Regions from separate parts of the Staphylococcus condimenti genome, predicted to be linked through region 2. Evidence: riboswitches for the same ligand, from Rfam matches in the RefSeq annotation. Region 2 holds a riboswitch; each other region holds the start of a gene.
What was found. Region 2 has a riboswitch for S-adenosylmethionine ahead of metK (methionine adenosyltransferase). Riboswitches for the same ligand answer to the same signal wherever they lie in the genome.
Positions count from the first base shown of each region.

Region 1: another riboswitch for S-adenosylmethionine. It lies ahead of A4G25_RS07775 (aminotransferase class I/II-fold pyridoxal phosphate-dependent enzyme); the one in region 2 lies ahead of metK (methionine adenosyltransferase).
Region 3: another riboswitch for S-adenosylmethionine. It lies ahead of A4G25_RS05970 (MetQ/NlpA family ABC transporter substrate-binding protein); the one in region 2 lies ahead of metK (methionine adenosyltransferase).
Region 4: another riboswitch for S-adenosylmethionine. It lies ahead of A4G25_RS09250 (methionine ABC transporter ATP-binding protein); the one in region 2 lies ahead of metK (methionine adenosyltransferase).

Region 1 covers NZ_CP015114.1:1,543,901-1,551,456, reverse strand. The annotation lists gene mnmG (tRNA uridine-5-carboxymethylaminomethyl(34) synthesis enzyme MnmG) at 1-1,325, shown strand, start outside; gene rsmG (16S rRNA (guanine(527)-N(7))-methyltransferase RsmG) at 1,326-2,048, shown strand; gene noc (nucleoid occlusion protein) at 2,095-2,937, shown strand; gene A4G25_RS07785 (hypothetical protein) at 3,074-4,012, shown strand; gene A4G25_RS07780 (hypothetical protein) at 4,027-4,965, shown strand; SAM riboswitch class I at 5,078-5,189, shown strand; gene A4G25_RS07775 (aminotransferase class I/II-fold pyridoxal phosphate-dependent enzyme) at 5,285-6,445, shown strand; gene A4G25_RS07770 (cyclase family protein) at 7,142-7,556, opposite strand, start outside.
Region 2 covers NZ_CP015114.1:84,154-91,709, reverse strand. The annotation lists gene A4G25_RS13295 (ADP-ribosylglycohydrolase family protein) at 1-91, opposite strand, end outside; gene A4G25_RS00600 (ADP-ribosylglycohydrolase family protein) at 16-711, opposite strand; gene A4G25_RS00595 (aldo/keto reductase) at 722-1,564, opposite strand; gene A4G25_RS00590 (NERD domain-containing protein) at 1,693-2,592, opposite strand; gene metK (methionine adenosyltransferase) at 2,690-3,886, opposite strand; SAM riboswitch class I at 3,995-4,111, opposite strand; gene pckA (phosphoenolpyruvate carboxykinase (ATP)) at 4,274-5,866, shown strand; gene A4G25_RS00575 (alpha/beta hydrolase family protein) at 5,917-6,693, opposite strand; gene ytkD (RNA deprotection pyrophosphohydrolase) at 6,677-7,150, opposite strand; gene yidD (membrane protein insertion efficiency factor YidD) at 7,240-7,497, shown strand; gene menC (o-succinylbenzoate synthase) at 7,494-7,556, opposite strand, start outside.
Region 3 covers NZ_CP015114.1:1,179,946-1,187,501, forward strand. The annotation lists gene ybaK (Cys-tRNA(Pro) deacylase) at 1-451, opposite strand, end outside; gene A4G25_RS05960 (hypothetical protein) at 569-928, opposite strand; gene A4G25_RS05965 (lactate/malate family dehydrogenase) at 1,226-2,179, opposite strand; partial or broken gene A4G25_RS05970 (MetQ/NlpA family ABC transporter substrate-binding protein) at 2,202-3,019, opposite strand; SAM riboswitch class I at 3,122-3,225, opposite strand; gene norA (multidrug efflux MFS transporter NorA) at 3,337-4,515, opposite strand; gene A4G25_RS05980 (DUF1361 domain-containing protein) at 4,825-5,442, shown strand; gene A4G25_RS05985 (hypothetical protein) at 5,439-5,714, shown strand; gene A4G25_RS05990 (SLC13 family permease) at 5,807-7,345, opposite strand.
Region 4 covers NZ_CP015114.1:1,912,738-1,920,293, forward strand. The annotation lists gene A4G25_RS09235 (cadherin-like domain-containing protein) at 1-1,016, opposite strand, end outside; gene A4G25_RS09240 (YSIRK-type signal peptide-containing protein) at 976-3,261, opposite strand; gene A4G25_RS09245 (hypothetical protein) at 3,892-4,095, shown strand; SAM riboswitch class I at 4,259-4,367, shown strand; gene A4G25_RS09250 (methionine ABC transporter ATP-binding protein) at 4,486-5,502, shown strand; gene A4G25_RS09255 (methionine ABC transporter permease) at 5,504-6,163, shown strand; gene gmpC (dipeptide ABC transporter glycylmethionine-binding lipoprotein) at 6,187-7,032, shown strand; tRNA gene A4G25_RS09265 (tRNA-Ser) at 7,182-7,271, opposite strand; gene A4G25_RS09270 (alpha/beta hydrolase family protein) at 7,466-7,556, shown strand, end outside.

The DNA of each region.
Region 1 (7,556 bases), 1.2 Mb from region 2:
ACTTAAGAGAACTTGGATTTGATATTGTACGTTTCAAAACAGGTACACCTCCGCGTGTTAATGCTAAAACTATTGATTACAGTAAAACTGAAATTCAACCTGGTGACGATGTAGGTCGCGCATTCAGTTTCGAAACAACTGAATTTATTTTAGATCAACTTCCTTGCTGGCTAACTTATACAAATGATAAAACACACCAAGTAATTGATGATAACTTGCATTTATCTGCAATGTATTCAGGTATGATTAAAGGTACAGGCCCTCGTTATTGCCCTTCAATTGAAGATAAATATGTACGTTTCAACGATAAACCACGTCACCAATTGTTCTTAGAACCAGAAGGTCGCGATACTAATGAAGTTTATGTTCAAGGCCTCTCTACAAGCTTGCCTGAACACGTACAACGTGAAATGCTTCAAACGATTGAAGGTCTAGAAAAAGCAGACATGATGCGTGCAGGTTATGCCATTGAATATGATGCGATTGTACCAACGCAATTATGGCCGACTTTAGAAACTAAGAAAATTAAAAACTTATACACAGCGGGTCAAATCAATGGTACATCAGGTTATGAAGAAGCAGCTGGTCAAGGTATTATGGCTGGTATTAATGCTGCCGGCAGAGTGCTTGGTACTGGTGAAAAAGTATTAAGTCGTTCAGATGCTTACATCGGTGTACTTATCGATGATCTTGTAACAAAAGGTACAAACGAACCTTACCGTTTATTAACTTCTCGTGCAGAATACCGTTTATTATTACGTCACGATAATGCTGATTTACGTTTAACTGATTTAGGTCATGAATTAGGTATGATTTCTGATGAACGTTATGCACGTTTCAACGAAAAACGTGATCAAATCGAAGCGGAAATCAATCGTCTTACTAATATTCGTATTAAACCAAACGAACATACACAAGAAGTAATTAAATCACGTAATGGTTCACCGCTTAAAGACGGTATCTTAGCTATCGAATTATTACGCCGTCCTGAAATGGATTACCAAGCTATTTTAGATATTTTAGAAGAAGACCATCAAATTCCAGCAGATGTGGAAGAACAAGTGGAAATTCAAACAAAATATGAAGGCTATATCAATAAATCATTGCAACAAGTTGAAAAAGTAAAACGCATGGAACAGAAAAAAATCCCGCATGATTTGGACTATAGTAAAATTGACAGCTTAGCAAGTGAAGCAAGAGAAAAATTGGCTGAAGTTAAACCGTTGAACATTGCACAAGCTTCACGTATCTCAGGTGTTAACCCTGCAGATATTTCAATTTTACTTGTATATTTAGAACAAGGTAAACTTGAAAGGGTGAAATAGATGAGTGTTGAGTGGCTGGCTGAAAAGCTTCAAGAACATGATATAACATTAAATGATAAACAAAAGCAGCAGTTTCAAACTTACTATGAAATGCTTGTAGAGTGGAATGAAAAGATGAACTTAACAAGTATTACTGATGAAGAAGGCGTTTATTTAAAGCACTTTTATGATTCAATCACAGCAGCATTTTATATTGATATGAATCAGGAATTGAGTATTTGTGATGTCGGCGCAGGTGCCGGCTTCCCAAGTATTCCTTTGAAAATTGTATTTCCACAATTAAAGGTGACGATTGTAGATTCATTAAACAAACGTATTCAATTCTTAAATCATCTTGCTGATGCATTAGATCTGCGCGGAGTCAGTTTTGTTCATGAACGTGCAGAGAACTTCGGCAATACCAGAGGAGACAACCGGGAGTCTTATGACATCGTAACAGCACGAGCTGTAGCGCGCCTTTCAGTATTAAGCGAGTTATGTCTGCCTTTAGTGAAAACAGGCGGCCACTTTATCGCGATGAAATCTTCTAAAGGTGAAGAAGAATTAGAAGAAGCTCGATTTGGTATTGGTGTGTTCGGTGGAAGAGTAGAAGCGGTTGAAACATTTGAATTGCCTGGTGATGCAGGAGAACGTCAAATGATTATTATTGAAAAACGCAGTAAAACACCGAAAAAGTACCCGCGAAAAGCAGGTACACCTAATAAATCTCCTTTACTAAAATAGAAATAAATATTAGTATATAAGTATATTTAGAGGGAGAGAATGGACAATGAAAAAGCCTTTTTCTAAACTTTTCGGTTTAACAAATAAAGACGAAGATATCACAGGCTATACAGAAGAAGAACGTAATAATAATGTTGAATCCATTCAAATTGAGCGCATTGTACCGAATCGATATCAGCCAAGACAAGTTTTTGATCAAAATAAAATTAATGAACTTGCTGAATCCATTCAAGAACATGGACTGCTTCAACCCATTGTCGTGCGTCCGATTGAAGAAGGTATGTTTGAAATCATTGCAGGAGAACGTCGTTTCCGAGCATTGAATGCTAATCAAATGGCATATGCGGATGTTATCATTCGTGAAATGACAGATGAGGAAACTGCTGTTGTAGCATTGATTGAAAATATTCAACGTGAAAATTTATCAGCTGTTGAAGAAGCTGAAGCGTATCAAAAGTTATTAGAACTTGGAGATACAACGCAAAGCGAATTAGCACAAAGTGTCGGAAAAAGCCAAAGTTTTATTGCTAATAAATTACGCTTATTGAAACTTGCTCCTAAAGTAAAGCAGAAACTTTCTGAAGGAAAGATAACAGAACGCCACGCTAGAGCATTACTCAGCTTAACTTTCGAACAACAAGAAGAAATGGTTCAAACGATTATCGATCAGCATTTGAATGTTAAACAAACAGAAGCAAGAGTGAAAACACTGGTTGGTCCTGAAAAGGTAAAAGCCAAACCATTCCAATTTGCTAAAGATCTAACAAATGCACGCGAAACACTTCAAAGCAGCTTAGATAAAATAGAACAAAGCGGTATCCATGTAGAACAAAAAGAACGTGATCATGATGATTACTTAGAAATAAAAATAAGAGTTTATAAACGTTAAAAGTCATTCGCTATTGTGCGAGTGACTTTTTTTAAATTGTTTTAAAAAACTTAAATAGAAGTATACAATATGTCCACCCCTTTATATATAATAAGAGTGTATGTTAATTAAACAAAAAGGGAGAAAAAGGACAAACATGAAAATCAAACACTTATTTTCTGCTACAGCAGCACTTACTATTTTATTAGCAGGTTGCGGTTCACAAGAAAAATCAGACAACGATACTAAGCATGAAGAAAAGACTAAAAAAGACGATAATCAAAAAACTGAGAAAAAAGAATCAAATTCAAATTCAACATCAAACTCAACTAGCAAAAATCAATCTAATGAAAATTCTGAATCGAAAAAAGAATCAAACTCAAATGTTAAACCTGTAAGTCAACTTACGCCTCAAGAAAAAGTCGCTTTGGCATTATATGCACCTAAATCAGCTGAATTTACAGTCACTCCTAGTGAGTTGCTGAATCATAGTTATGTTCATAAAGGGAACGGAGGAGACACTCAACGTTCAATTCAACAACTTTCTTTACCTAAAGCTAGTCCAGATATGATTCCAAATGCACCTTCAAATATGAAGTTTTACGCTACTCCATATGATTCAAGAGGGCCTTTTGCTTTAGTGGTTGGTATCAGTGATACACAAGTATTGATTTCAGGCACACAAGGGATTAACCCGTATCAACATCTAGTAAATATGGGCGGATTATATGATGTTAAAGATCTTTATAACCAATATAAAGATAAAAATTTCCAACAAGTAGCAAATCTTATAACTTTTACAGAATCATCTGAACCTGCACCAAAAGAAAGTGACTCAAGTAATGACAGCGAAAGTGAAAGCAATTCTTCAGATTCTGGAGAAAAAGTAACACGTGCTAATGTGATTGATAAAGTAGAGGATTATGAAGGCCATAATTTAGATACAAGCACTTATACGTACAAAGAGCCTGAACAAAAGAGTGATGGAAGCTGGGGCTTCTCATTTGTGGATAAATCAGGCAATCTTGCAGGATCATATATTGTTCATTCAGATGGATCAGTAGAAAAATTTGATGCTAAAGGCCAACCTGAATAGGAGGACAACAACAGATGAAATTGAAGTATTTGTTTGCTGCTTCTGCAACTTTAACCCTCTTACTTTCAGGATGCGGACATAGTGACAATAAATCATCAGACAGCAAAGAAGACACTAAACAAGAAGCACAGCATAAAGAAAACAAAACTTCTGAAAAGCAAACCGATAAAGAAGGGTTTTCAGAAAAGAATAGCGAAAATGACAATTCCGGATCAGAGAAAACATCTGATAATATCAAAAGCTTTAATCAACTCACTAACAAAGAAAAGATTGCTTTAGCAATGTTTGCAGTGGGACATTCAAAGTATGCAGAAACAACCGTTTCCGCAGAAGAATTATTAAACCATAGTTATGAGAAATGGGATAGTATGAACAAGGTACAAGAATCAATCCAAAATATTAAATTCCAAAGAACATTTGACGGGCAAGTACCAGGACAGCCTTCTAATATGGATGTTTATGAGTCATATGAATCAAAAGGCAACTATCTTACGATGATGGCTATGACAGATTCACAAATCATTATTATGCCTGAAAAAGGAACAAATACGTATCAACAATTATTGGATTACGGTGCAATCTATAACCTTAAAGACTTGTATGAAAAATATAAGGATAATCCAAACTTTTCTAAAGTGGTAAATATGATTTCGATTAGTGAAACACCTGAAGTAGGAACAAGCAGCAAGTCTGCTTCTTCTTCTGAAAGCAACACAAAAGAGAGCACAAGTTCAGGCGGTACAGTAACACGTGCTAATGTGATTGATAAAGTGGAAGACTACGAGGGTCATAAATTAGATACAAGCACTTATACGTATAAAGAACCTGAACAATTAGAAGATGGCAAGTGGGGCTTTTCATTTGTAGATAAGTCTGGCAACCTTGCAGGTTCTTATATCGTTAATTCAGATGGGTCGGTAGAAAAATTCGATGCTAAAGGCCAACCTGAATAATATTTATAAAACTCTGCAGTTTATTTGCTGCGGAGTTTTTTTATAGGTCAGTCCTATAATTGAAAAATGTCAGAATTTTTAGTACAATGAAAGGCGTTAATTACATTAATCAAACTTATCAAGAGAAGCAGAGGGAATTGGCCCTATGAAGCTTCAGCAACAGAAGGTTATTTAGACTGACCTCACTGTGCTTCATCCAACAAGTACAACTTGAAAGATAGGTGCATATACATAGTCAGCTATATGTTGCTTATACAGTGACATATAGCTTTTTTTGAAACAAGTATGATGTATCTATCAAAACAAAGGGGGACTATGAATGGTAATGTCAAGAAGGTTAGCGAAGATACCAGATAGTTATTTTGGAAAAACAATGGGAAGAAAGATTGAACATGGACCGCTTCCTCTCATCAACATGGCAGTAGGTATTCCGGATGGGGAAACGCCTAAAGGAATTGTCGATGAATTTGCAGATGCTTTGCGTGTTCCTGAAAACCAGAAATATGGAGCGTTCCATGGAAAAGAAACATTCAAACAAGCGATTGTCGATTTTTATCAACGTCAATATGGCGTTGAATTAGATAAAGATGATGAAGTATGTATTTTATACGGTACTAAAAATGGTCTGGTAGGCTTACCGAACTGTATTGTAAATCCAGAAGATTATGTGTTGCTGCCTGACCCTGGATATACGGATTATCTGGCGGGCGTTTTATTTGCAGATGCGCATCCCTATGCATTAGAGTTAGAACCTCCGAATTACCAGCCGGATTGGGATAAAGTGCCTGAGGATATCTTGAAACAAACGAAGCTTATCTATTTAACTTATCCGAATAACCCGACAGGCTCTACAGTAACACAAGGAGTGTTCGATGAAGCGATTCAAAAATTCAAAGGAACACAAACTAAAATCGTACATGATTTTGCCTATGCTGCCTTTGGATTTGACCATAAAAATCCGAGCATTTTGCAATCAAAAGATGGAAAGGATGTAGCGATAGAAGTCTACTCACTGTCTAAAGGATATAATATGTCAGGTTATCGTGTCGGATTTGCGGTAGGGAATAAAGATGTTATTCAAGCATTGAAGAAATACCATACACATCACCACGCTGGCATGTTCGGTGCATTACAAGATGCGGCTACTTTTGCTTTAAATAATTATGATGATTTTTTAGAACAACAAAGTGAAGTGTTCAGAAAACGTCGAGATCGCTTGACTGCTATTTTAGATGAAGGTGCTATTCCATATGAACCTATGACAGGCGGTATATTCTTATGGTTAAAGACACCTGAAGGTTATACTGGAGAACAATTTGTGGAATTCCTATTACAAGATCGGTCTATATTAGTTGCGCCAGGTATTCCATTTGGCGATAATGGCAATCATTATGTACGTGTTTCTCTTGCATTAGATGATGAACAATTAGATGAAGCAGCGAAGCGGTTAAAATCACTTAGCACTATGTATAAAAAATAACTGTAAATTAATACCAAACAGTTTAGGCGGTTTAGCCACATATTATAATTATAAGAAGTTACAAAAGGTGCTATTATATAGGTGTAATAAAAAACACTCAGACGTCCTGGTAAAGAAGACTGAGTGTAAAAATGTTAGGCGTATGGTCTGAGCCATATTCTACCTTAGGCTTATTGAAATAGTCGATTATGTTCTCAGCATAATCGGCTATTTTCATTGTCTTCTTTAACAATAAATAAGCAGCGACTGTTAAAGTCACTGTGCAAACTACTTTGAAAGTTACAAAAACACAACGAAAAAATGAGAGGCGAGACAACAAAAGTTGTTTCATCTCTCATTTTTTTTACTACATATAAATTTTAGAAATAATCTTCAAAAAAATAGAACACTGGATTTACGGCTACAACACACACGGGGTGGTGGGAGGTGCTGCCGTATATCCAGTGTCTTCTTTTTATAATTAGTAAAAGGAGTTAGGTTATTGCCGTTTATCGGGAAGTGGCAATAAATGAAATTCAGTATATATCCTTATCGGGTGAAGATATATACCAGATAATGAAAAGAATGTTCTTAATCGGGTTTAAGAACAATGGCGATTCATGCCCCAATTCCTGTGGACCCAGGGCATGTAGCCGATATGTTTATTTTAATCATTTCACTCATAATGGCTGCAGTTAATGGATGATCGCTTGTCCATTACTGCTTTTCTGGAGTGATTGCAAATGCACGGACAGGGAACCCAGGTGCATCTGCAGGTTTAGGGCTGATTGTATAAATCACTGCCCCTCTTTCAGGGAGTTGATCAAGATTTGTTAATAATTCGATTTGGAACGTATCTTGGCCTAATACATAACGCTCTCCGATTAAGTCGCCGTGTTTTGCGACATCCACAGAAGCATCTGTATCAAAAGTTTCATGTCCTACTGATTTAACACCGCGTTCTTCAAGTAAGAATTGTAATGCATCTAATGCCCATCCAGGAGCATGAGGATTGCCCTCAGCATCTTTATTCTCAAATTGTTCAACGTTCGGCCAGCGTTTTGACCAATCACTGCGGAACGCAACGAAGGAATCGGGTTCAATGCGGCCGTGCTGGTCTTCCCACTCTAAT
Region 2 (7,556 bases):
CTTCTAAAGTATCTACTACGTATCCAGAAGAGTGTATATATTTTTTAGATAGTTGATTGAATTCTGGCTGTAATTTTTTTCGAAATAACATTTATATTCATCAAAAAGTACAGAGTCATGCTTAAGATACATATTTAATTCTTTGTTTGTATTTTCAACACTCACTTTAAAAGAATGTCCTAAAGCAATGTGTCGCAAAATTTCTATATAAATGATTGAAGCAGTGATTGCACGCGGATGACCATGTGTAATACTTGTATAGTCGATTACTTTGTTGAAAATTTGATTTAATGCCATCTCTTCAGATAAACACTTGGTTAATGGTGCAATTCTCATCAAAGCACCATTTCCGTTATTATATTCTGACTTGCCGCCACACTGTTCTGCTGGCGTACCATTTTCATATCTTTTAATTGCCTGTGTTGTAGAGTTGCCAACACCAAATGCTTCACCGAACGGTGTTAAATAACCATCATTTAGATAGCAAACAAATTTTTGCATTAAACTATCTATATCGCCATGATTATTAATATTTTCTGCTAAGCATAAAGTTAGCGAACTGTCATCTGACCATGTTCCAGGAGGTTGATTACACGAACCGTAGCCAATCATACCATCAATATTAAAACTGCCTCTATCTTTAAATTCGACAGGCACGCCTAACGCATCCCCTACCATTGCACCATATAACATTCCTTTATAATCAGCCATTTAAGTCACCTTAATCGTTATGTCCAGAATAATCATCGGGATCTGGTCCAACACGCTTTTCTTCGTTTAAATTATCTAATTGCTCCATTTGTGAATCTGACAATTCAAAATCAAACACTTCTAAATTTTCTTTAATACGAGAAGGTGTCACGGATTTAGGAATAACTACAACATTATGTTGAATGTTCCATCGGATGATAACCTGAGCAGGTGATTTGCCTACTTCATTTGCGATTGTTTTTAATGTATCATCAGCTAAAATTTGAGCATTCATTAATGGCGACCATGATTCCATTTGAATACGTTGCGCTTGTAAATATTTTCTTAAATCTTCTTGTGCTAAATATGGATGAAATTCTACTTGATCAATAACTGGTTTAACAGAAGCATGTGAAAGCAGTGTTTCAAAATGATGTGGTTTAAAGTTGCTAACACCAATATTTTTTACTTTGCTATCTTTGAGTAAATCTTCCATCCCTTTCCAAGTATCAATCATCACATCTTCGTCCATACCAGGCCAATGCATTAAATATAAATCTAAGTAATCTAAACCTAATTTATCTAAAGATGTTTGGTAAGCATCTGATACATTTTCTCTACCATAATCTTCTAACCATAATTTGGATGTAATAAATAAATCTGAACGTTTTAATCCAGTAGAAGCTAGACCCGCTTTAATGCCTTCTCCTACTTTTTCTTCATTTTCATATATCATTGCAGCATCAATACTTCTATATCCTTGTTCTATTGCATATTGTACTGCTTCTTTAGCTTGTTCATCATTTTCAACACGGTATGTACCTAAGCCGACAATCGGCATTTTATTTCCGTTATAAAATTCAATAAATTCCATTATATTCATCTCTCCCTGTTATTCATAATTCCACTATACCTTATGTTTGTCCGACGTTGCATCTATTCAAACTTTAAAACGCAAGAAAGCACTATCCACGTAAAATACGTAAATAGTGCTTTTGCTCATTAATTGAATGATTCGATTTCTTCCATAATACGAGATAAATCTTCAACATTATATTGAATGCGTCCATGGAATACAAATTTATTAAAGTATTCGTCTAATTGTTCTGGGCCTACTAATACTTTAGTATTTGTATTTTGAACGTAGTTAGAAATAGTCACAGCACCTTCATTTTTAGGATTGAAATAAAGTAACGCCATTGGTGTATATTTCAAATCCAATTCACGACGTAAAGCATCTGCTAACTGTTCAACATAATTCAATTGTTTTGAATAGTTCACAAATGATGCAGTCTGTTTATCATCATTTTCATCTAAAACTAATGTTTGCGGTGTACGCGGATCTAAATCCAATACATTAAAGACGTGTTCAATTGTCGGTAATTCAGCAAATTGCTTATTGCTGATTCCATTGTAAACGTGTCCTTTTAAGAGTTGAGAATCAATAATGTATAAACCAGTACGTGTTAAAACTAAATGACTAATACGTTCTATGTCATTCATATCATTCTTTGGCAAGAAGATATTTGCCATAATATGCATATCTTCTGGGCGAATACGTTTTTCTTTCACTAAACGCTCTCTGATACCAATAAGACGCATGTCAGTGATGTATTCGCTATGATTTTTTGAAAAAAGTTTCAGTGCGTCGATTTCACGATCTTTTGAATCAACCGTAGCATCAAAATCAGCTCGTTGTTTCGTTACCGTTTTCTTATGTTCGACACGCTCTTTTTCAAGCTCATCTTCGTAATTATCTTTCAAGCTTTTTTCTTTCGCTTCATATTGTTCTTCTGCTTGTTGTTGTGCTTTCTTTTTGCTGCTTAATGCAGTTAAGAATAATATTAAGAAAATAACAGCTATTACTATCGCTGCAACTAAACCAATTTCCAATGGTCCCATACATATTCCGCTCCTTTACTTGTCTTAAATATCATTATAAAGGAAAGTTTCGATTCTATCGATAATAATCCTGAATTTCATTTAAAAATTGCAGAAATTATGCTTGGACCGCTTCTTTCAATAAATCCACTTTGTCCACACGTTCCCAAGGCAATGCAACGTCTGTACGGCCAAAGTGACCATAAGCTGCAGTTTGTTTATAAATAGGACGTTTTAAATCTAACATTTTGATAATACCAGCTGGACGTAAATCAAAGTTATCACGCACAGCTTCGACCAATTTACTTTCAGAAACTTTACCAGTGCCGAAAGTATCAATTGAAATTGAAACAGGCTCTGCTACACCGATAGCATAAGCAAGTTGAACTTCGCATTTATCTGCAAGCCCTGCTGCTACAATATTTTTTGCTACATAGCGTGCTGCATAAGCTGCTGAACGGTCTACTTTTGTTGGATCTTTACCACTGAAGCATCCACCGCCATGACGTGCAAAACCGCCATAAGTATCTACAATAATTTTACGGCCTGTTAATCCAGCATCACCTTGTGGTCCGCCAATAACAAAACGGCCTGTCGGATTAATAAAGAATTTAGTTTCATCATCTAATAATGATGCTGGTACAATTGGGTCAATCACATGCTTGCGGATATCTTCTTGAATTTGATCAAGTGTTACATCTTCAGCATGTTGTGTTGAAATAACTATTGTATCAATACGTGCTGGTTTATCATTTCCATCATATTCAACTGTAACTTGTACTTTGCCATCTGGACGCAAGTATTTTAAAGTCCCGTCTTTACGTACATCTGATAATCGTTTTGCTAATTGATGTGAAAAGTAAATCGGTGTCGGCATATACGTATCTGTTTCATTTGTCGCATAACCGAACATTAAACCTTGATCTCCTGCACCAGTAGCTTCGATTTCTTCCTCACTGATTTCATTTCTATATTCTAAAGCACGATCTACCGCTTGTGCGATATCAGGTGATTGTTCATCAATTGCTGACATAACTGCCATTGTTTGGCTGTCATAACCATATTTAGCTCGCGTATAGCCGATTTCCTCAACTGTATCTCTTACTACTTTTGGAAAATCAACATAAGTCGCTGTAGAAATTTCCCCGACAATCATAGCCATTCCCGTAGTGACTACTGTTTCGCATGCAACTCTGGCATTCGGATCTTTCTTCAATAATTCATCCAAAATAGCATCTGAAATTTGGTCTGCTATTTTATCAGGATGTCCTTCTGTAACAGATTCTGACGTAAATAATCTTCTATTATTCGACATAACTGACTCCTTTTGATTTTTAATTACGAAAATTCTCTATCTATGAGCTCAAATTAAAAAGGGCTTTCCACTATAAACATAGAGAGAAAGCCCTTTGACGTCCTTTCGCTCTTATCGTTCAAACGTCTTTATCTGACATTTGCAAACGGTTTGGCACCTTTCTCCATTAAGAAGAGGTTGCTGGGCTTCGTTGGGTCCATGTCCCTCCGCCACTCAGGATAAGAGAATCCGTTACAAATAATACTACCCAAACAAAATTAAATTGTCAATTACACGAATTGAATTTCACAAATCCATTGTGGAATAATGGCAATATTATGTTATACTATGAAAATGTAAAGGCTTACAATTTATTATATTACTTACGCGCTGGAGGGGTTTTTTAAAATGGCAGTAGATGCACAAACAAATTTACAAAAGTTGAATCACTTGATTGAGAAACCATCATCACTATTTCAACTAACAAAAACGCAACTTTACAACAAGATTTTAGACAATAATGAAGGCGAATTGACAGAATTAGGAGCAATTAACCAATTGACTGGTCAATATACAGGACGCTCTCCTAAAGATAAATTTATTGTAAACGAACCTTCCTATAGAGATGCAATTGATTGGGGTTCAGTCAACCAACCAATTGAAGAAGAAAAGTTCTTAAGACTTTACGATAAAGTTTTAGATTACTTAGATCAAAAAGATGAACTTTATGTTTTTAATGGTTATGCAGGAAGCGACCAAGATACACAACTGCGTTTGACAGTAGTAAACGAAATGGCTTGGCATAACTTATTTGCACATAATATGTTTATTCGTCCTGGTTCAAAAGATGAAGCAGAAAAAATCAAACCAAACTTCACAATTGTTTCAGCTCCACACTTCAAAGCTAATCCTGAAGAAGATGGAACCGCTTCTGAAACATTCGTAATTATCTCATTCAAACACCGTATCATTCTTATTGGGGGAACTGAATATGCCGGTGAAATGAAAAAAGGTATCTTCTCAGTAATGAACTACTTATTACCTCAACAAGATATTATGAGTATGCACTGCTCTGCTAACGTAGGTGAAAAAGGCGATGTAGCTTTATTCTTCGGTTTATCAGGTACAGGTAAAACTACTTTATCTGCAGCACCAGATCGTAAATTAATCGGTGATGATGAACATGGTTGGAATAAAAATGGTATTTTCAACATTGAAGGCGGCTGCTATGCTAAAGCAATCAATCTTTCAAAAGAAAAAGAACCTCAAATTTATGATGCCATCCGTTACGGTACAATTTTAGAAAACGTAGTTGTTGAAGAAGATGGAAATGTCGACTTCGATGACAATAAATATACAGAAAATACACGTGCAGCATATCCGATTGATTATATCGATAACATTGCAAAACCTTCAAAAGCTGCACATCCTAATACAATTGTATTCTTAACTGCAGATGCATTCGGAGTATTGCCTCCAATCTCAAAATTAACTAAAGAACAAGCATTATATCATTTCTTAAGTGGATTCACTTCAAAATTAGCTGGTACAGAACGCGGTATTACAGAACCCGTACCTTCATTCTCTACATGTTTCGGTGCACCATTCTTGCCATTAAATCCAAAGAGATATGCTGAATTGCTTGGTGAACTAATTGATAAGCATGAAGTTGAAGTATATTTAGTTAACACTGGTTGGACTGGTGGTAAATACGGCGTTGGTCGTCGTATCAGCTTAAAATATACTCGTCGTATGGTAGATGCAGCGATTAAAGGCGAATTAAAAAATGCTGAATTCGAACAAGATGAAGTATTCGGATTGAATGTTCCTAAAGACATTAAAGATGTTCCGAAATCTATCTTGCAACCAATTAACGCTTGGAGTAACCAAGATGCTTATCGTGAACAAGCCCAAGACTTAATTTCTCGTTTCGTAGAAAACTTCAAAAAATTTGGAGATGACAGCAAAGAAATCGCTGAAAAAGGCGGATTTAAAGCTTAATTAAACCTGTTTTTAACCCGGAATGGATGTCAAATCCTTTCCGGGTTTTCTTATACACTGTTGTGATTTTCAATTTTTTCCATCCATTGATGAATTATTTCAAGTACTTCCTTTAACGCTTTCGGTCTAGGTATATGCCCTTCTGACATTTGATAAAAGGTTTGATAATTATGACCGATTTTTTCTAAATATGCTTCTAAGTGATAACCTTGATGTATCCCTACTTGTTGATCCTCGCCACCATGTATTATAAGTATTGGAGGACTGTTTGAATCAATATATTGCAGTGCTTCTCTCTGTTGATAAGCTGTTTCATCTTTTTTAGGATGCCCTACCATTCTTCGCAACATTCCACGTAAATCTACACGCTCTTCATACATTAAATGTAAATCTGTAACACCACCCCAAATGATATAACTATTTGCCGGCAAATGTTGAAATGTTAATAATCCTTGTAGTCCGCCACGTGAAAAACCAACAACATGAACGTAAGCATTTGGATAGAGTGATTTTAAAATATCCATTGCTTTTGTCACATCGTGCAGGTCTTTTCCAGAAAATTCATCTCTACCTTCACTGCCGTTATTTCCTCTATAATAAGGGCCGAATACCAATGTATTAGGATCTGAAAATTGCAATAAACGTCCAGTACGAACGCGTCCAACTTTCCCCTTTCCGCCACGCAAATAAATAACTATACGATTTACCTCTTGTTTAGGGGTAAGCATAAGTCCTTTGACATTCAGTTGATCCACTTTATAAGTTACTTCTTCACCCATATGTGTCTTTAACTCGATCGGCATACGTTTTTTATTGATAAAGTCCAAGTTGATTCACTCTTTCTGCACATTTTAAAATCACTTCATCTGTGAGCAAATAGCTCTTTTCTTTTTCATCAATAGTATCTAAAGAATGAACGACTACAGGGCCCTTTGTTTCAAGATAATCCTGTTTGCCTTCAATTGCTTTGACATTTATCGCAAACACATCTTTTGTAAACCATCGTTTGCCACTTGGATGGTAAACAGTATATTGGGCTATATATTGCATATCTTGAATAACTGCACCTGTTTCTTCAAATAATTCTCTTTTGATTGCACATTCGCTCGTTTCATTCTTTTCTATTTTGCCGCCAGGAAATTCAATACCACGTTTTTTATGGTTAGTTAATACATATTTACCTTGATATAGCGGGATAGCAAGAACGTGTTCTCCATTCGCTTGATCATCAGAATCAGTAAAATGCATCTCAATCTTATTATTAAATTGATCATTTGTAATCACGTTCTATCACATTCCTTTGATTAATATGCTAAAATATAAATCGTTATGAGTTGGATTTACTTTCATTCTTAAGAGTTGGAGGGATAACTTTGAAAAAACTCTTTCTCGGCATCATTTGGGTGTATCAGCATTTTATTTCACCGCTCACTCCACCAACTTGCCGTTTCTATCCTACTTGTTCTAATTATACAAAAGAAGCAATAGAGGTACATGGACCTATTAAAGGTGCATGGTTAGGTATAAAACGCATTTCAAAATGTCATCCGCTTCATAAAGGCGGTTTTGATCCTGTACCTTTAAAAAAGGACCATAATCATCAGCATTGCGAACATCATCACCATCATTAATAACGTTTCAACTGATTTTTGTTGATTACTGGGGGCGCAAATTCAATGCGCCCTTTATT
Region 3 (7,556 bases), 1.1 Mb from region 2:
CCTTTGTCACCTTAGCTAAGTCTTCAACATTTACTTCCATTTGAACACCACGATGTCCTGCACTGACAAAGATGGTCTTCTGCTGCTCAGCAGACGCATCAATTACAGTAGGATATAAATGTTTCATGCCTACAGGTGAACAACCGCCTCTTATATATCCTGTTACTTTAGTAAGCTCTGATAGAGGTAATAGATGCAGCTTCTTTTCACCAACCGCTTGAGCTGCATGTTTCATATTTAAGTTACCTTCAACAGGAATAACAAACACATAAGGATCATGGTTATTATTAATAAAAAGAAGCGTTTTAAACACCTGCTCTGAAGAGGCGCCTATCAATTCAGCGACTTCTTTCCCCTCTAAATGTTCTTTTCCTAGTTTAAAGGTGCGCACTTCGTAATCAACACCTTCATTTTCAAGTATACGCATTGCATTCGTTTTCTTCTGTTTCATGTCATTCACCTCACAATTCAAATATAGCATTTTAAATCCATTAAAAGGAACTTATAGTACTATATTAAAATTTTAGACAAAAAAACAAGGCGCCTGACATTATGTAAACATTCGCACTTAGCGAAGTCTTGTGTCATGGGCACCTTGTGACGAAAGGTCTTCAAATAAATAGTGACTCATTTTCAAGTTGACAGATGTAAGTGAGATTACAAATGTCTTGTCTGCATTTTGTTTTTCAGTATGTTGCTTACTTTCTGAATGTGTCTGATGATTGATGTTATTTCCTGCAACCGCACTATAAGTCGGCGGCGTTCCACTATCTTTTGTATCGCTTGAAGAAACTTGTTCCCCTTGCATAAACGTTGAAACGCTATTTTGGAACTTAGCAAGTTCTGATTCATTAGATACTAAGACAAGTAGAAATACCAGACAACAAGTCAGAATGCCAGCATAAATCCATAAAATAACTGTTTTCATTCTACTTCCCTCATAGTTCTATCATTGTGTTTACAATATTAACACAGAAACTATGCCAAATCTTTATGTGGTATGCTATTTAAACCAAATGTAATATACGTAATAAATGTAACACAAACGATACTTTTGAAATGGTGACATACCTTTTTTATGTAACTGTTTTCATCGTTGTTATTCAAGCGCTTTGTTCAAAATAAAATACGTACTTCACAACTATCAAAGTAAAGTACGTAATTTTCCCTAGTTTTTTAATTCTTTTATGTTACAAACATTCAACAAAACTTACAAGCTTGTTGCTTATGATATATTTTCAATCTCCTTATGCGCTTGTTCTACAGCTTCTTTAATAAATGTATGTGCATCTTTAAGCTGCTGAAGCTCGTCAGGGTGCAATGAAATTGGCAAACGTTTTGCGATACCATTCTTATCAATTAAAGATAATAAGCTGAGCGCTCCACCTGTTAATCCATATTCTCCGTTTACAGAGGCACTGACAGGTTCAATTGTATGTTCATCTAATAAAATTGCTTGTGCCAACTGAACAGCTGATCTTGAAATAGCAGAATTGGTCCAGCCTTTCTTCTTGAATACTTCAAAGGCCACTTCATCTATGCGTTTTGAAACTGCTTTTTTATCTATCGGTGTACTTTTGGTTAATGTTTCAAATTCAGACAATTCAATACCAGCAATACGAACTCGACTCCAAATCGGTACTGCATGGGATCCATGTTCACCTAATACAAATGCTTCAACACTCTTAGGATCCACATTGTAATGATCTGCAATTAAAGTACGAAAACGCGACGACTCTAAATTTGTTCCAGTTCCAATGACTTTATGTGCTGGGTAACCCGCTTCTTGTGCAATCAATGTCATAGCATCTACTGGATTCGAAATCAAAATAATGGCTGCTTCTTGATTAACCTCAGATAATTGTTGAAAAACTGAATGTACGATTAAACTATTCGCACGCGTCAATAACGTTCTATCTGCCATCTCTGGCGTAGAAGGCGCGCTTGCCGATACGATTACGATATCTGCATCTGATAAATCTTGATAGTTACCACTATAAATATCGACATGGTGTGTATGTCCCAACCCTTGTAAATGACGATGATCCAGAGCCTCACCTTTCGCCAAATCTTCATTCGTATCTATCAAAACTATTTCTGAAAAGATTCCTAAATATTGTGCGTCCGTTAATACTTGACTGCCTACACGTCCTGTCCCGATAATTCCTAATTTTGTCATTTGATTACCTCCAAGTTGTCAGTTATTTTGCTTCATATGGAACTACATCTTTTCCATATTTTTTCTCAATGAAGTTTTTCATATCTTTAGATTGCAAGACTTTAATTAATTCTTGGAATTTTTATCGTTTTTATGACCCTCTTTTACTGCGAGAATATTCGCGAACGGCGATGATTTATCTTCCATAACAATCGCATCTTTAGAAGGTTTCAAACCATTGTCCATTGCGTAATTAGAGTTCATAATCACAGCTGCACCTTCTCCGCTTTTATAAGTTTTCGGTAAGAATTCTGCACCTTGTTGATTATTAAATTTCAGGTGTTTTTTATTTTCAACAATGTCATCAAATTTAGCATCTTCAATTTTGACACCTTTTTTAAGTTTCACTAAACCTTCGTTAACGAAAAATGACAAGAAGCGTCCTTCTTCGGCAGGGTTATTTGAAACATATATCGTAGAACCTTCTGGGATATCTTTAATGTCTTTATATTTTTTACTATATACACCCATTGGTGTCGTAAATACTTTGCCTACTTCTTCAATTTTGTATCCATGAGATTTTTTCTCTGCGTTTAAATAAGGTACGTGCTGGAATAAGTTAGCATCAACGTCACCTTTATCCAACAATTTATTAGGCACTTTATAATCATTGACGACTTTGATTTCTAAGTCGTACCCTTTTTTCTTCATTTCTTCTTTCGCATGCTCTAATACTTCACCGTGAGGAGCAGGAGAAGCTGCCACTGTTATTTTCTTATTCTCTGCACTATTACTTTGACCGCAAGCTGAAAGCGTAAATGCAATCACTACTAAAGTTAAGACGCTTATTAATTTTTTCATATCTATGGACACCATCCTATGTAAGAGTTCTCCAATTTAATCCACTCTTACATCACGATGAAAAAGACCTTCCCTTTAAAAAGAGAAAGTCTTAATTACTTTCTCTCATCTTTATAAGCTTTCGCTTAATGTGAATTAGCACCTTTTCGTTATACGATGGTTGCTGGGCTTCGTCGGGCACATCCCTCCGCCACTCTGGATAAGAGTTTGATTAATTGAATTATTTTTATCCTATCATTATCAATAAACACCGTCAATTAAATTTTTAATTTTTCTGAAAAATAAAAGTGAATAATAAAGCTGAAACAATCTATGTTTCAAGCCTTATTATCAACCTTTTTGAGTTTATTTTTTTCTCTAATCGTTTTCTCAACAAATATAATAAATATTCCTAATAACATGACAGCAATCGACATGTATAATGGAAATTCAAAATTAAAATCATACAAGATTCCTGCAACTAAAGGTCCAATAAAGTTACCCATGCTGGTAAAAGTCGAGTTCAACCCACCAGCCAAACCTTGTCGGTTTCCTGCAATGTTTGAAAAATAATTAGTGACTGCTGGGCGGATCATATCAAAACCGATAAATACAATAAAGCTGATAAGCATGATAGACCAATAACTATGTGCAATAATTAAAAAGAATAAGACTAAAGCTGAATAAAATAATGCGAGTTGTATGAATGTCAATTCTTTAAAGTATTTCATAAATTTATCAAATAAAAAGATTTGGAAAACAGCACCTAAAATTCCGCCTCCAGTGATTGAAATTGAAATATCTTTAGGTGTATAGTGCGCTTTATCTGCTGTATAAAGCGGGAATAATGTTTCAAACGCTGATAGACCAAAAGCTAATACAAAAGTAATAATCACTGGTGTGATAAAAGCTTTAACATTGATTTTAGCCAATTCTTGCGGTTCAAAGTGAGTAAAACCATCTGTTGTTTGACGTTTTGCACCATGTATAAAAAAGATCGAACAAATGAAAGCTGCAATACCTAAAGTTCCTGCAAAATAGAACGGTAAACGGTGTGAAAACTCTGCCATAAAACCGCCAAGTCCGGGGCCTAATATGAATCCTGAGTTAATAATGGCTGACATATATCCGAAGTTCTTCGCTTTATCTTTAGCAGGAGAAATATCCGCAATCATTCCAGTAACCCCCGGCATTACCATACCTGCACTGAAACCGCCGATAATTCTTGAAATAATTAATAAAGTATAATTGCTGCTCATTGCAAAAATAAATTCCGAAACGGAAAAAAGAACGAGCCCAATACAAATAATTAATTTTTTACCTAATTTATCTGCTAAGTTACCACCAAATGGCGAAATAACCATTTGGGCCAATGCAAAGGCCGCAACAAGAATTCCTAAATCACTTCCATTTAAACCAAGATCTTTTAAATATACTGGTAATACTGGTACAACTAATCCGATACCTAAGAAAACAAGAAATATATTAAAATATAATGTGATTAATTGCTTACTCATGATGTCCTCCTTTATTGCTTATTTGCACCTAAATTTTTAATGACTACCCATTATACACCATAGTCTCCCTAACGCTCAATAGATACATTTTATAGCAATATTGCAATTTCTTGTGTTATTCCCTAAATTAAAAATTCAAAATCCATCACTTTTATATAACACTTTAGTTAGGTATTTACTGTCCTTTTAAATTGATATCATGTTCAAAACTCTGTAACATAAACAAATAAGTCTGAATGATCCAAATTACAATATGACTAATATAAATTTAAAATTATTCGTTACGATCGTAGAAAGAAGGCATCAATTATGCAATCTCGCTATATTGCTAGAATACTCTTTGTGCTGTTATTATTATTAACTTTTCCTTTAAATCATTTTTATGGTTTTATGGCACTGAATCTCTTTTTAGCATATATACCTTTTGAATTAGCACTACTGCTTCCATTATTTTTACCTAAAAGAACATTTGAATGGCCATTATTTATTGTATTCACTGTAATCTTTATCTTGATACTTCCAAATACGTTCTATATGGTTACAGATCTCATTCATATCAATCAATTTGGTTTCAACATTTATAATGGTGCACGTCCAACGGAATGGATGTATTTTACATTCTTAGTATCAGGTGTTCTATTTGCACTTTATTTATATGCACTTATTTATATGAAACTGCTGCATTTAACAGATAAACCCGTGTTTAATTACCTCATTGTAATCATCTTGGTTTTCACAAATAGTTTAGGCATTTTCATGGGCCGATTTTTACGCTTGCACACAGTCTATTTAGTCAACCAGCCCTTATCCATCTTCCGTGATGTGATGACTTTGCTTGATACTCGAGGTGTATTCTTTATCTTTTTGATGACAGTATTACAATTCCTATTCTTGATCTTAATTAAAGGAGTGCGCATGGTAAAATGACAGTCTATCTAGGAATTTTTTTAGCCATTATCGTTTTATTTCAAATGATTATCGGACATCTTATCCGTAAAATTGGTTTTTCATATCCAGTCAGTATCGGTCTTATGTTGTTGCCTCTAGGAATAGGGTTGTTTTTACTGCAAATCACTTATTATGAACAACATTATCCGAAATGGGAAGTTCCAATTGGTGTAAAACTACGGTTAAAATATATGTATTTACTGACTTTCTTTGAATATATAGCGTTATATGTTTGCTTTTTTGTTTTTTAAACAATACAGCGCACAGACTAGTTTTTTTAACTGTCTGTGCGCTTCTTATATTACTAAAAATTAATATTTATTATTTTACCGAACTTCACTTTTTAAATAAGTCCCAACCATTTCCAATACGTCATACTGAAAATAACAATAAGAATATAACCTACAATAGTTAATGGAACACCAGATTTTAAGAAGTCTTTAACTGTAAATGTACCTGTACCATATGCAAGCATATTTTGCGGTGCACTTACTGGCAACAAGAATCCGAAACTAATAACGAATTGTTGAATAAGCACAAATCCGATACTTTGATCGCCTAGATGCAAAGTTGTTGTTAATGAAATAAAGACTGGAATCAATGCTGATGATAAACTTGTTGCACTCGCAAATCCTAAATGAATTAGGATATTGAATAATGTAATAAGTGCGATAGTGGCTACTAACGGCATGTGTTGCAAGCCCATCAAGCCGAATGTTTTATCACTCAACCACTGCGCTCCGCCAGTATTTAACAATACATTACCCAGTGAAATACCAATTCCAAAGACAATAATTGTTCCCCATGGAATCTTATTTTCTACTTCTTTCCATGTCATTACACCAATTTTCGGCATCAACATAACAGCCATTGCTACAAGTGTGATAGAAGATGAATCGATTGGATGTAAGATTTTTTCAGTTGACCAAAAGAATAACAATAACACTGAAATTGCGATTAAACGCCATTCGCGCGAAGTAATCGGACCAAGTTTATCCAATTCTTGACGGATAAGCTGTTTACCGCCTTCAATTTCTTTATGTTCTGGCGGCATGACTTTCAACATAATAAAGTATAATGCAATCGACATAAGTACGGACCATGGCGCTGCATATAAAAACCATTGTCCCCAAGAAACATCCTGTCCGAAACTTTGGTTGATAAAGTTGATTGCTACTATATTTTGAGCTGCTGCTGTTTTGATTCCTACATTCCAAATAGACACTGCTTGAACTGCTGTAATAATTAATAGACCTGCAAGCTTACTTTCTTTTGAAGCTTTGAATGCTGCAATCATACCCAACAGAATTGGCACAACCGCTCCTGCACGTGCTGTTGCTGACGGTACAAAGAAAGCAAGTACAATAGATACTAAAATAGCCCCGATTACAATACGATTTGTTTTATTACCCACGATAGATAAAACAAGTAATGCAAGACGTTTATGCAGATTTGTCACTTGCATTGCTGCTGCTAAGAATAAAGCTGCTGCCACAAGTACTAATGCTGGTGTAGCAAAACCGCTAAATGCTAATTTCAAAGCGTTAGAAGTTCCAAACATATCACTACCATGCAGCACTGCCCCGTTTGCTTTTGGATTACCTAATTTTTCAGCAAGGTTTTGTACTGGACTAAATCCAAGCAGTAAAATCATTAATGCTGCAATCATTGTAGATGAAACAGGATAAGATACCGCTTCGGTCACCCACATAATAACTGCGAAAGCGAGAATTGCCAATGAAACTTTAGCCATCACTGGTATGCTATTGCCTGTCGGTATCAACATAATTGCAATAAGCACAACAAAACTAATTACAATCCACAACGGTTTTACTTTCTTATTTTTCTTTTCTTTTTGTGAAGTATCTTCCTTTCTTGCCATATCAATTTCCTCCCTTAAAGCATACTGTCCGTCTTTAAAACGAAAAACAGTTTTATCTGGTGTTTTACAAAAGAACAAGCCACTTTTACAGGTGTTTCACAATACTGTTTCCTTCTTTAGCAATACACCTTTTTCAACTTTATTATAGCAATAATGCGTTTACATAGATGTATTTCTCAGGAATTTGTTAAAAAATTCACATTTTATTCAA
Region 4 (7,556 bases), 830 kb from region 2:
GTGCCTGTTTGTTTTTGTCCTTGAAGCCCTGTTGATTCAGAAGGTTCAGCTGCTGGAATAACTGAAGAAACGTTAGGTGTATATGTTGCAGTAACTGGGATACCGTTTTTATCGACGCGCTTTACTTTGATAGTTGTTCCTTCACCGATAAAGTGAGGTTCTGGAGTGAATGTGACTTTACCATTTGGCTCAATTGTGTAAGTACCTTCATCAGGAACGATTACTTTATCAACTTCATTACCTGTATTCGGATCAATCAATTTCGGTGCAGTATTTTCATCAATCGGAACTAAAGGATTGCCGCCTTCGAAAGTAGGTGTACCCTCTTGAGGTTGACCTTGAGGACCTTCAGATGTAACTGGTGTACCTACTGGAGTAACCGGTGTGACATTCGGTGTGTAAGTGGTTTGAACAGCTGTTCCGTTAGTATCGACGCGTTCGACAGTGATTGGAGATGCTTTTCCTGTAAATTGAGGTTCAGGTGTGAAGGTAATTGTGCCATCATTATTTGCGATATAAGTGCCTTCATCAGGGATAGCTAACTTAGAAACTTTGCTTCCTGTGTTTGGATCGATTAATTGAGGTGCGATTGTTTCATTAATCGGAACTAAGGGGTTACCTCCTTTGAATACAGGTGTTCCGATTTGCGGTTGCCCTTGAAGACCTGTAGTTTCAGCAGGCTCGGCTGTTGGTGTCACAGGTGTAACAGTTGGAATATAAACAGCATCCATTGTTGTTTTACCATTGATGCCTTGATTGATATTTTCTAAATTATTCTCATCTGTGTTACTTGTCCAACCGGATGTATTTCCGTTTAAATCAGTAGCGCGTAAAACAATACCTTTTGCGGTACCTTTGAATTGAGGATCAGGCGTAAATGTAATTGTGCCATCTGGTGTCACATCATATTGACCTTCATTTGGTACAGTTAATGATGAAACTAATTTTCCATCGGTATCTACGATTTGTATTGCTTTAACAGTGTCTATTGTATTTTTTTTTTGGCCACTCTTTATCTACACGTCCAAAAGCATTAAATATTGCTTTAGAAGTTTGTGTTTGACCTTGAAGTCCTGTAGTTTCAGACTTTTCGCCTCTTGGCGGGTGAATGACTTTAATTTCAAAATCTTCAACTTCTCCCGAATATGCAACACCATTTGGAAGATTGACTGAATCTTCAGCAAGAGAAGTGCGGACTCTTACGCCTAAATAGTTAAGAGAGGTATCTGTAACTTGAGGTGCGTTGTGGAATAATAAAGTGATTTTTTTACCTTCATCTCCAGTTCTGCTAAGTGACACAAGTTCTGATGCTTCGTTTGAATCGAATACGCCATTATGATTATAATCACCCCATCCACGCACATATGAAGTGTCGTTATCACCTGTGTTTGCGATGATATCTAATGCGTAAGTTTGATTGGCAGCATTATAAACGACATAATTTTGATTTGCGCCAACTAATTGTTGTTCACCTTCATCAGCTGCTTTGGCGCTTGTTGGAGTGTTGATGTCATCTGTTTGCCAGGCGATTGCTTGTTTATTCAGTTCATCAAAATCAATATCTGCTTTTTGTGTACCTAAAAATGGTTGGCTGACATTTGTATTTTCAGTTATAGCGTGAATTGCTTCACCATAAGAAGCAGGGGCATCACCTTTATCTAAAATAACAAAGCCCATTTGAACGGTTTGTATTCCAGTTGAGTTTACAAAGAAGGAAACTTCAGTTGCGCCTGTAGTGACAACTATTGGTACACTGTTATGGTCTTGTCTTGTTTGGTTGGGACCAAAAATTTGAGTACCTAAACCGCCGAAGTTTTTATCAGGGGAAACATAATATTTACCTTTACCATGTTCACCTTTGTCAATTGAATCTATAAAATAACCATCATCAGCAGTAATGGGATGATAATTTTCTGGATTGCCTTCATTTTTGACATTCGCAAACAATTCCCAACCTGATCCGTTCGTAGTATAAATCAGCGCTTCGATATTTTTAGCTTCTTCTCCATCGGACATGACAATATTAGCAGGTACTTCTCGGCCATTGTAAGTAGTTTTAACTTCAAAAGTTGCACCGACATTACCATAGTTTCTATTAGAACCGAAATTTGTCAGTCCTTCACCCGTATCTACTCCTGCTTTTTTCAAATGAGACCAATTTGGATCTTGTTTTGTGACCACTACATAGGCAGGTTTATCGATTTCATCATCATGCGCATCTTTTCTGACAATATTAGTAGCTTTCGGGTTATAACCAGAATCAGCATCTCCTTCAGCACGACGTTCATAAATCGGTGTTGATTCAAAAGGTTGTAAAGATTTAACTGTAGCTGTTACCACAAGACCTGGCATAATTTCTTTTTCGTATTTTGTACCGACTTGCAGTGCCATTTGTCCCGTATCGCTTTGTCCGTAATTTGAAATAGCATTTGTATCTGAAAAATCTAACCATGTAATTTGATGATTGATATTATTGACTTGTTCTTTTGATAAAGCAGGAAGATCAGAAGCTTTGTTGACATTAGTTTGTATTGTTGGATCTGGTCCAATCATTTCATCTGTTGCATTTGTGCTGGAAGTTGAAAGTTTTGATGATTGAGAAGTTAAGTCAGGTGTTTGAGGTTGGGGAGTTGAAACAGTGACATCAGGTTTTGGAGCGGGATTGTTTATAGCAGCTTCATTAGATGATTGGGATTGATTGTTATCTGCTTCAACGTTTTGATGCGTATCTTGTTCTTGTATTGTTGATGATTCAGTGTTGTTTGTGTCTGCAGTTACTTCTTTTTGAGGTTTTGGTTGAGTATTATCTTGAGCAGGTACAGCAGGTTTTGTTGAATCAATTGTTTTTAAAGCGTTATCTGGGTTGTCTGATGAGTTTTCAACTTTATTTGAAGTATCTGTTTTGTCTTCTTGGATGGTATTTGAATTCTGAGTGGGATTAGTTGTTGTTCCAGTAGCATTTAAGTTAGCGGATGTAAGGTTTGGATTTTTTTCATCTGCGGTTGCTGTTTTTGGTGTTTCTTCAATAGAACCTTGTGCAGGTTGCGCATTTTGAGGTGCAGAATCTGAAGTTTGGTGATCCGAGGATAACACAGTTGTATCAGGATTTATATTTTCAGTGCTTGCACTTGCCTCATGAGAATAGCCTAAAAAGAATAAGCTGCTCACAATAATGGAGGCTGTCCCTACAGAAAATTTTCTGATTGAATATTTGTTACGGATGTTTGGTAGAAAATCAAAGTGGTTTTTTCTTTTTCTCATTTGTTGTTCTCCTAGTATTCTGTTTTGTGTTAATTTAAATAATTTGAAAGTGACATGATACGAAGTATAAGTTGTAGAATGTCTTTTGTTACGATGAGTAAATATGTGAGGTTGGAGCTATAAGTTACGCTTTGAAATTAGAAAGTGCATTTTAAGATGAAGATGGTCTCCAGAAGAAGTTTAGTGTGTGAAATGAAAATGTTTTTGTTTCGATAAAAAGATGTTTAATGGACTGGGGATAGAAAATAGGGTGTCTTTGTGGAATTTGTATAGCACCATCATCTCCTTTGAAAAGAAAGTGAATAGTCATCTGTTTAACTATTAAAATCATCCTATCACAAAATTTCTGTAATGTGAATATTAATTTAAAATAAAATTTATGAGGATTTTTGAAATTAAGATTAATTAAATAAGTGATTTTAAACAATGGATTTACTAATAATATCAAACGAAAAAGCAATAATACGTGATTATAAGTACTATGACAGAGAAGGCTATTAACGCAACTTGAATTTCAAATTAAGCTTTTAAATTTTTTTATCTCCATTCATTTCTCTTTATTGAAACGATTTTTAAATTGTATTCTAAGGTGATAAGGTGAACGTAGAATAGGCAAAGGAGCGAGAATGGATGAAAGTGTCAGCAGAAGTCAGATTTACAATTACTTTGATATTAGTATTTGGAGTAGGGTTTATAATACAGAATTTCTTTACAACAAATAGTTGGGTGAGTTTTCTTTTCGAACTTGTTATCAGCGTAATAGTTGCTTTTGTTTTAACATTATTAATCAATTTTATTTTTGAAAAAATGGAAAAGAATAAAAATAGTAAATGAACTGATTTTGAGTAGATTTATCATTGTGTTGAAAACTTGCAAACGCTTACCGCTCTAGTGTTTAGAATTAAGTTGAAATTAACAATTTTCTAAAAATTAATGTTGACTTTTTCACTCAGTAATGTAATATATGGAATATAAATAAATGAATTGAATACATAAACTCTTATCCAGAGAGGTGGAGGGACAGGCCCTACGAAACCTCGGCAGCAGGATCAGCGATAAAAATGATTACTGTGCCAATTCCTACAGCGGAGCTGTGAAGATGAGACGAGCCGATATATTATTCCGAGGACTTGTTTCATTGTCCCCGGAATTTTTATTTTTCAAAATAAAAATCTAAATAGAGGCAAAATTCATTTATTTCAAATTATCAGAGGGGGCTAATCAATGATTGAGTTCAAGGATGTCATAAAAACATTCCATAAGCGCTCAACAGAAATTCAAGCTTTGAAAGATGTCAGTTTTACCGTAGAACGCCAAGAAATCTATGGTGTAATCGGCTATAGCGGCGCAGGTAAAAGTACATTGATCAGAATGGTGAATAAGCTTGAAGATGTAACGTCTGGAGAAGTTATCGTCGATGGACATCGAATAGATCAATATAGCAAGAAAGCACTACGCAAAGTCAAAAAGAATATTGGCATGATATTCCAACACTTCAACTTGTTAAATTCAAAAACGGTATTCAGCAACGTGGCAATGCCGCTTATTCTTGAAGGCAAGGACAAAAAATACATAAAAGAGAAAGTAGAGGAAATGCTTGATTTCGTGGGTCTTGGAGATAAAGGTTCACAATATCCGAACGAACTTTCAGGTGGTCAAAAACAAAGGGTGGCAATTGCACGTGCACTCGTGACAGATCCTAAAATTTTATTATGTGATGAAGCAACAAGTGCCTTAGACCCGGCAACAACTGATTCTATCTTACAACTTTTAAAACGCGTCAATGAAACATTCGAAGTCACAATTTTATTAATAACGCATGAAATGAGTGTTATTCAAAAAATTTGTGACAAGGTTGCTGTGATGGAACAAGGGCGTGTGATTGAAAAAGGAACAGTGTTAGATGTATTCAGTCATCCGAAAACTAAAACAGCTAAGAACTTTGTTTCAACTGTTATCAGTACTGATATCAGTGAAAAAATGATACATCAGTTGCCGACAGATGAAAATTATCAAGATGTGAAAGTGTACATGGAAGGCTCGCAATTAGGTTTGTCAGTTATCCAGACATTGATTAAAACATTCAATCTAGATGTTAATGTGATTTACGCTTCTATGTCTGATATTCAAGATACTTCAGTTGGTTATCTAACATTGCGTATTAAAGGTTCTGATGAAGAAAAACAACGCGCATATGATTATTTGAAACAACATCATATCGAATATGAGGAGGTTGGATAATATGCTAGGTTCATCATTAGATTCATCGCAATTATGGGAAGCACTCTATCAAACATTATTGATGGTTTCGATATCATTAGTAATTGGTGCATTAATCGGAATTCCGCTAGGCATACTGCTTGTTGTAACTAAGAAAAACGGAATATGGGAAAATGTCGCAGTTTACCATATTTTGAATCCGATTATTAATATTTTCCGTTCAATTCCATTCATTATTTTGTTAATTGCGATTGTGCCATTCACAAAATTAATTGTTGGAACATCCATCGGGACAGCAGCAGCGATTGTACCTTTAACTGTATATGTGGCACCTTACATTGCACGTTTAGTTGAAAACTCACTGTTAGAAGTGGATTCAGGTGTAATTGAGGCAGCACACGCCATGGGTGCTTCACCTTTCCAAATCATTCGTTACTTTTTAATGCCGGAAGCTTTAGGTTCATTAATTTTAGCGATTACAACTGCAATTATTGGTTTAATCGGTTCAACAGCTATGGCTGGTGCAGTTGGCGGTGGCGGTATCGGTGACTTGGCTTTAGCTTATGGTTACCAACGTTTTGATACAATCGTCATCATTATCACAGTGGTTATCTTAGTTATTATGGTTCAGCTGATTCAATCTCTCGGGAATGTATTGGCTAAGAAAATTCGCAGAAACTAATCAAACAAAGGGGTATTTAGGATATGAAAAAAATATTAGTATTGTTAATGGCGTTAGTTGTTGTACTTGCTGCATGCGGTGGCAATAAGAAAGATGATAAAACAGTAACAGTAGGGGTAGCATCAGATGACACAAAAGTATGGGATAAAGTAAAAGAACTTGCGAAAAAAGATGGAATCAACGTTGAAATCAAGAAATTCTCTGATTACAACGTACCGAACAAGGCGCTAAACGATGGGGATATCGACATGAACGCATTCCAACACTTCGCATTCTTACATGAGTATGAAAAAGCAAACAAAGGCACACATATCACACCAATCCGTACAACTGTTTTTGCACCATTAGGTATTTATTCTAAGAAAGTCAAAGATATTAAAGACTTGAAAAAAGGGGCTAAAGTTGTTATTCCTAATGATGTTTCCAACCAAGCACGCGCATTGAAATTATTGGAAAATGCAGGTTATATCAAACTTTCTAAAGACTTCGGTTTGAAAGGCAGCAAAAAAGATATCGTTGAAAACAAAAAAGATTTAGATATTAAAGCAGTTGATGCACAACAAACAGCACGTTCTTTAGATGACGTAGATATCGCAGTTATTAATAACGGTGTTGCGTCAAAATCAGGATTAGATCCTAAAAAAGACCCAATCTTCTTGGAAAAAGATGATACAAATACTTCTAAACCTTACATCAACCTTATTGCTGTAAATGATAAAGACAAAGATAACAAAACATATAAAAAAGTTGCTGAGTTGTATCATTCTAAAGAAGCAAGAAAAGCATTGAAAGAAGACACTAAAGACGGTGAAAAAATCGTTGACTTGTCACAAAAAGAAATTAAAGAAATTACAGACAGCTTAAAATAAAGTAAAAGTTTAAACGGCCATTCCTAGAGATAGGGATGACCGTTTTTTAATATAGCAAGCACAAGTTTTGAAGATTTAAGAGCTTAGTGAAATAGTTTAAAACATAAAAAAGCTTCGACTCAGTATTCTGAATCGAAGCTTTTTAGTAGCGGAGAAAGAGGGATTCGAACCCCCGCGAGCCGTTAAGCCCCTGTCGGTTTTCAAGACCGATCCCTTCAGCCGGACTTGGGTATTTCTCCATGCAATATTTAACACAAGATTTATTATATAAGAAGATGACCTACCCGTCAACAAGTTTTTAATAAAAAAATCAAAAACTTTGAATGTATTTCAAAAAGTTAATACAAGACAAAAAATGGGTTACGGTTGCCAGCTTTATAAATCGGGTAATTATTTAATGTTATGTCAAAACTACCAATTTAGGAGTGCTACTATGATGGAAGAATTATATTATGGAGACCATGAAGAACAATTAATTGATATTTATCCAGCACCAGATACACTAGCTGAACATGATGATAAAT